DNA from 3 places in the Amycolatopsis solani genome. Region 2 is predicted to be linked to each of the others. Evidence: riboswitches for the same ligand, from Rfam matches in the RefSeq annotation. Region 2 holds a riboswitch; each other region holds the start of a gene.

Region 1 (2,258 bases), 1.7 Mb from region 2:
GCGCCACCGCTGCGGTTGACGACGTCGAGCACGTAGGGGCCGTCGGCCGGGTTGCCGATCGCCAGTGAGCGGGCGATGGTGTCCGGCTTCACCGGCTGGACGACGTCGTGGCCGGCCCGGAACGCGGCCGACACCGGCGAGCAGCCGGTGGCCTGCGCGCCGAACACCTTGTACGGGCTGGCGTCCACGAGACCGAGCTGGCCCAGCTCGCGGAAACCCTTGTCCACCTTGGTCAACTGCGAACCGGAGGCGATCGGCACGACGATCTGCGGCGGGATGCGCCAGCCGAGCTGCTCGGCGACCTCGAAGGCCAGCGTCTTCGAGCCTTCCGAGTAGTACGGCCGGACGTTCACGTTCACGAACGCCCACTTCGGGTGCTCGCCGGCCAGTTCGGTGGCGAGGCGGTTGACGTCGTCGTAGTTGCCGTCGACCGCGACGAGGTCGCCGTCGTACACGGCGGTGGTGAGGATCTTGGCGCGCTCGAGGCTCTTCGGGATCAGCACGACCGACCGCCAGCCGGCGCGGGCCGCGGCGGCGGCCGTCGCGTTGGCCAGGTTGCCGGTCGAGGGACACGCGAGCACCTCGAACCCGAACTCGCGGGCCGCGGCCAGCGCGACGGCGACGACGCGGTCCTTGAACGAGTGGGTCGGGTTGCCCGTGTCGTCCTTGACCCACAAGCGCTTGAGGCCGAGTTCCTTGGCGAGGCGGTCCGCGCGGACCAGGCGGGTCGCGCCCGGCTCGGTGTTCGGGATCTCTTCGACGTTGGACGGAACCGGGAGGAGTTTCTTGTAGCGCCAGATGTTCTTGGGGCCGGCCTCGATGTCTTCGCGGCGGACGCGGCCGAAGTCGTAGGCGACCTCGAGCGGCGAGAAGTCTTCGGCGGAGACGAATTCGGGGGCGAGCGGCTGCCGGTGACCCTCTTCCTTCGACACCAGTTCGACGGCGGGACCGAGGTCCGGGGTCTTGGTGGTGGAGGTCGTGCCGAGGGTTGCGGTCATCGCGAGGTTCCTTTCCTCATCTGCCCCGCCGAAGCGGGCCGGAATTGGCACCGTGGTCGTCAGCTACCCCGCGATCGCGGGATGACAGGCTGTACGCCGGTTGCCGGGGCTTCGTCGGGCCGTTCCCTCTGCCCCTCTGGATGAGCGGTATTCACTTGTCGGCGCGCACACCGGGATTCCCCGGGGCGGGCTGCCTCGACTACACCGTACGACATCGTGCTCGGACCGTGCCATGGTGGCCGCCCGACATCACCGGAGCGGGCGCATCGCGGCGCGGGTGAGAGGATTCGGGGGTGACCGCGCAAGCCACCGCCCCGGCCCCGCTGCACCTGGTGCTGGGTGACGAAGAACTGCTGATCGAGCGGGCCGTCCGCGACACGCTGGCCGCCGCCCGCGCGATGGACTCGACGGCCGAGCTGACCCGGGTCCGGGTGTCCGATCTCACAGCGCCTGAGCTGGCCGAACTGGTGAGCCCGTCGCTGTTCAGCGAAGGACGCGTGATCGTCCTCGAATCGGCGCAGGACATCTCGCAGGAGCTGGCCGACGCCGTGGCGTCCTACCTGAAGGACCCGGCGGACGGGGTCGTGCTCGTCGTCGTCCACACCGGCGGCGGCCGCAGCAAGGCGGGCAAGTCGCTCCCGGCGTCGCTGAAGAAGGCCGGGGCCGAGATCACGGAGTGCCCGAAGCTGACGAAGCCGGCCGAGCGCGAGCAGTTCGTGCGGCACGAGGTGCGGCGGGCGGGCGGCAAGATCGACCCGGCCGGGGTCGCCGCGCTGATCGACGCCGTGGGCTCCGACCTGCGCGAACTCTCCTCCGCGGCCAGTCAGCTGGTGGCCGACACGGGCGGGGCGGTCGATGCCGACGCGGTCCGGCGGTACCACCGCGGCCGCGCCGACGTGACCGGGTTCGCGGTCGCCGAAAAGGCGGTCGGCGGCGACCGCTCGGCGGCGCTGGAGTCGCTGCGCTGGGCGATGCAGCTGGGCGTCCCGCACGTCCTGGTGGCCGACGCGCTGGCCGACGCGGTCCGCACGATCGCGCGCGTCTCGGGTGCCGGGCGCGGCAACCCGAACCAGCTGGCGGGCGAGCTGGGCATGCCGCCGTGGAAGGTCCGCAAGGCGCAGGGCCAGTCCCGTGGGTGGAACCAGGACGGCCTGGCCACCGCGATGCGGGTGGTCGCGCGGCTGAACGCCGAGGTCAAAGGCATGGCGGCGGACCCGGGCTACGCGCTGGAACGCGCTGTCCTCGAAGTCGCGGCGGCCA
Region 2 (2,258 bases):
CTGCCGGGCGGGCCGACCGCCCTCGTCGCCAACCTGCCCTACAACGTCGCCGTGCCGGTCGTGCTGCACCTGCTCGCCGAGGTGCCGTCCTTGCGCTCCGGGCTCGTCATGGTGCAGACCGAGGTCGCCGACCGGATGGCGGCCGGGCCGGGCAGCCGGATCTACGGCGTCCCGAGCGTCAAGCTCGCTTGGTACGGCCCGGCACGGAAAGTCGCCGCGGTACCACGGTCGGTGTTCTGGCCGGTGCCCAACGTGGATTCCGCGCTCGTCGCGTTCGAACGCGCCGACGAGACGGCGTCCGCGGATCGGGACGGTCTCTTCTCCCTGGTTGACGCCGCTTTCTCACAACGCAGGAAAACGCTTCGCGCCGCTCTCGCGGGCTGGGCGGGCTCGGCCGAGCGGGCCGGTGAGCTCTTGACGGCGGCCGGGATCGACCCGAAGACCCGGGGCGAGCAGCTCGACGTGCACGACTTCGCCCGGATCGCGGCCCGCGCGCAGGCCGGCCGCTGAAAAGACCACAGTGGATGCGGTGAAAAACGCACCTTTTTCCCGTCGGACCGTGACGGCGACACCTCCAGTCGTGTGATGTGGGCCAACGGGCTTGCTTTCGCTCCGTGGGATCGGCTTAACTCAGTACGTCCATCCCGAGCGACCGAGAGACCTGGCTCGTCGAAGTCGCAGCAACCACCCTCCACAGGGCAGGTGCTACCGCCAGGACCGATGGAGGCCGTTTTCGATGAAGAGGGTAGCTCGCCCCCTGCTGCTGACCAGGCGTCGCGTCGTCGACGAAGGCCGCCGCTCCGTCTCCGCATGTCGACGCTCGCGCTGAGCTTCGTCTGAGCCGTTCCACCCTTCTTCGCGCACCGTCCATTGCGGACGGACACTCGCTTGCGGCCGGGCGCGCCCTCGTGCGCTGCGCCCTGTTTTTCTGGAGCTGTCGTGATCACCGTCGAAAACCTGTCCAAATCCTTTGCCACCAACGGAAATTCGGTCGTCGCCCTGCGCGACGTGAGCGTCGACGTCCAAGCCGGCTCGCTGTTCGGCGTCGTCGGCCCGGCCGGTTCGGGCAAGTCCGTCCTGGCCCGTTGCATCGCGCTGCAGGAGCGCCCCGACCGCGGAGTCGTCCGGCTCGACGGCCTCAACACCGGCACGCTCGACGGCCGCCGGCTCCGCGAAATCCGCCGTCAGCTCGGCGTCGTCTCGTCGAAGCCGGAACTGATCGCCGAGCGCACCATCGCCGGCAACATCGCTTCCCCGCTGGAGCAGCTCGGCGTCGACGGCCCGCAGCGCCGCAGCCGGGTCGGCTCGCTGCTCGACCTTGTCGGCCTGACGCCGCGCGCCGCGCAGCGTCCCGGTGAGCTCACCGCGGGCCAGCTCCGCCGCGTCGCGGTCGCGAAGGCGCTGGCCGCCGCGCCGGCCGTGCTGCTCGCCGACGACCCGACCGCCGGCGTCGACCCGGAGGAGGCCGGTTCGGTGCTGACCGTGCTCGACCGCGCCCGTTCCGAGCTGGGCGTCACGGTCGTCGTCACCACGCCGGACGCCGGCGTCGTCCGGCGGCTCTGCGACGACGTCGCGGTGCTGGAGGACGGCACCGTCGTCGAGCGCGGCACCGTGCTCGACCTGATCTCGACCCCGGGCAGCCGCACCGCGCAGGCGCTGCTGCCGTCGATCGAGACCCCGCGCTCGCAGAACGGCCGGTACGACCGCTCGGTCGACGTGGTGCTGGTCGGCTTCGCGTCGGTGGGCGCGCTGCTGCCCGAGGCCGCGGGCCGCTTCGACGTCGAGTTCGCCACCATCGGCGGCGGCCTGACCCGGATCGGCGACACCCCGGTCGGCCGCTTCCGCCTCGGCGTCCGCGGCGAGCGCGCCGACGCGGCGCTGGCGTGGGTCGCCGAGCGCGGCGGCCACGTCACCCAGACCGCCCGCGGCCCCCAGGCCGTCGTCGCCGCCTGACCCCCAAAGCCGTGAAGGCCTCCTTACCGGCCATAAGAGCCGGTAAGGAGGCCTTCACGGCTTTCTGCGGAACGTGGACACGTAGGCTGGGCGGGTGCTCGCCGTAGTTCCGCCCCCAATCACCGTCCGGGTCCCGGCCAAGGTCAACTTGCACCTTTCGGTCGACGACCTGCGCGAAGACGGTTACCACGAGCTGGTGACCGTGTTCCAGGCGCTGTCGCTGACCGACGAAGTGACCGTCGCGGCCACCGACGAACCCGGCATCGAGGTCTACGGCGAGGGCGAAGGCACCGTCCCGACCGGCC
Region 3 (2,258 bases), on a different contig from region 2:
GAGGCGCTTGGCCGCGATGTGGGCGCAGAAGGCGCCGTCGCGCACGCCGATGCCGTACTCGGCCGACAGCACCGCCGCGAGCCAGCCCGGGTCGAAGCCGGCGACGGTGAAGCTGACGGTGCCGACGCGGTCGACCGGCGCGTCGAACAGGCGCAGTTCGGCGCAGCCCGGGATGCTTTCGAGCCCCTTGCGCAGCCGGGCGAGCAGGGCCTGTTCGTGCGCGACGACGGCGTCCCAGTCGCGGGACAGGGTCTCGCACGCGACGCCGAGCGCGTACACGCCGACGGTGTTGGGCGAACCGGCTTCGTGGCGCTCCGGCCCGCTGTTCCAGACGACGGCGTCTTCGGTGACGAGCTTGGTCGCCCCGCCGCCGGCGAGGTACGGGCGCGCGGCGCGCAGCCAGTCGGCGCGGCCGATCAGCGCGCCCGCACCGAAGGGCGCGTAGAGCTTGTGACCGGAGATGGCGACGTAGTCGACGTCCAGCTCCCGGATCGAGATCCGGCGGTGCGGCGCCAGTTGCGCGGCGTCGAGGGCGATGCGGGCACCGTGCTTCCGCGCCACGGCGGCGATTTCGGCCACCGGGAGCAGCTCGCCGGTCACGTTGGACGCGCCGGTGACGACCACGAGCCGGGGCCCCTGCGGGGAATCCGCCAGTGCTTCGTCCACAGCGGACACTGCCGCGAGGCGCGTGCGCGGGGTCGGGATCCGCCGGACGTTCGGGCCCTGCCACGGCAGCAGCGCGGCGTGGTGCTCGGTGTCGAAGACGACGACCGTGGTGTTGCGCGGCAGGCTGCGGGCGAGCAGGTTGAAGGAATCGGTGGTGTTGCGGGTGAACACGACGGTGTCGGTCCGGCGGGCGTCCACGAACCGGCGCAGCACGTCGCGGGTGCGCTCGTAGAGCTTGGTGGAGACCTGGGAAGCGAAGCCGGCCCCGCGGTGGACGCTGGCGTACCAGGGCAGGAACTCGTCGACCTTCGCGCGGACGGCGTCGAGGCAGGGGGCGCTCGCCGCGTGGTCGAGGTTGGCGTAGCCGACCGTCCCGCCGGTGACGAGCGGGACCCGCAGCGACGCGCCGGCGACGGTGGGGATGCCTTGCGGGGCAGGGGTTTCGACGGGCGTCGTGCGGCGATCGGCGACGCTGGTGCGGTCGATGGCGAGGGTCATCGGGGTGCCTCCTCGGCGGTCCGGGGGACCCCGGCGAGGGGCCCGCGCTTGCCCGTCGCGGGACGCGACCGGCCCGGTCTTCACCCGGGGCACCCCACCGCGGTAGGAGGGTTGCCGGCCAGCAAGCCGGGGCTTAGCGCTGGCACTCATGACCTGGCACAGAAGGTAACCGACAACGCGTCGTGCGGCCAACCCCCGGCTCACATTCTGAGACGCCGCTCACAACGTCACAGTTTGGCGCGGAACCGCCCCGGCAGCTGCGTCACGGCGTCGTCCGCGAGGTGCGTCGCGGTGCCCTGGTACTGCTCGGCGCCCGCCGTGAACCGCCAGCCGCCCAGGGATTTGCCGTCCACCGGCTCGCCATACGCGGTGGCGAGGGTGGTCGAGACCGCGCCGAACGCGACGCCGTCCCAGTTCGCCGCCGGGGCGTCCGGGAGGGTCCAGAGCGTGAAGTGGACGTGGGCGCCCGTGCTGGAGCCGCCGCACGGGAGCGCGTTGCCGGTCGAACCGAGCACCGCGCCGGGCTCGACGTGCTCACCGTCGGTGACCGCGATGCCCTCCATGTGGTAGTAGCCAGTCCGCCAGCCGCCCGCGTGGTCGATGGTCACCCAGTCGCCGCCGGCGCAGTGCTGGAGGTGGACGGTGCCGGCGAGCGGCGCGCGCACCGTGCGGTCGGCGGGGCTGAAGTCGATGGCGTTCTTCACGCCGGTGCTGCCGTCGTCGGAGTGGATGCCGGCCGAGTAGACCTGCTGGCCCGCCTTGAACGGCAGGGCGAGCGCCGGGAACGGGGCCACTGCGGCGGTCGCGGCCGGCGCGCCGAGCAGTCCGAGAGCGGCGGTGATCGTGGCGGCCACGGCCGCTCGACGCAGTTTCGTCACCCTGTGTGCCCCTTTGGCTCAGGTGTTCACCCATTCGAATGAGCGCACATTAAGCCAAAAGGGGCAGAGAGGGAAGATCAAGTGAGATTTTTGTGAGGCGCTCTGGAGTACGCGATCAGCGAGCCGGCCCCGTCAGTGACCCGACTCGCCCCGCCAGCGGGCCAGGCGCCCGGCCCGGTCGACCGCGCGCAGCCGGCGTTCGACGGCGTCGCGCAC

What was found. Region 2 has a riboswitch for S-adenosylmethionine ahead of SD460_RS12135 (methionine ABC transporter ATP-binding protein). Riboswitches for the same ligand answer to the same signal wherever they lie in the genome.
Region 1: it holds a riboswitch for S-adenosylmethionine, as region 2 does, so the genes downstream of both, thrC (threonine synthase) here and SD460_RS12135 (methionine ABC transporter ATP-binding protein) in region 2, are expected to answer to the same signal.
Region 3: it holds a riboswitch for S-adenosylmethionine, as region 2 does, so the genes downstream of both, SD460_RS33795 (aminotransferase class V-fold PLP-dependent enzyme) here and SD460_RS12135 (methionine ABC transporter ATP-binding protein) in region 2, are expected to answer to the same signal.

The regions. Positions count from the first base shown of each region.
Region 1 is NZ_JAWQJT010000001.1:4,180,723-4,182,980, forward strand. It holds gene thrC (threonine synthase) at 1-998, opposite strand, end outside; SAM riboswitch class I at 1,012-1,145, opposite strand; gene holA (DNA polymerase III subunit delta) at 1,292-2,258, shown strand, end outside.
Region 2 is NZ_JAWQJT010000001.1:2,441,909-2,444,166, forward strand. It holds gene rsmA (16S rRNA (adenine(1518)-N(6)/adenine(1519)-N(6))-dimethyltransferase RsmA) at 1-510, shown strand, start outside; SAM riboswitch class I at 637-727, shown strand; gene SD460_RS12135 (methionine ABC transporter ATP-binding protein) at 940-1,953, shown strand; gene SD460_RS12140 (4-(cytidine 5'-diphospho)-2-C-methyl-D-erythritol kinase) at 2,048-2,258, shown strand, end outside.
Region 3 is NZ_JAWQJT010000003.1:129,838-132,095, forward strand. It holds gene SD460_RS33795 (aminotransferase class V-fold PLP-dependent enzyme) at 1-1,164, opposite strand, end outside; SAM riboswitch class IV at 1,204-1,318, opposite strand; gene SD460_RS33800 (M23 family metallopeptidase) at 1,392-2,042, opposite strand; gene SD460_RS33805 (potassium/proton antiporter) at 2,175-2,258, opposite strand, start outside.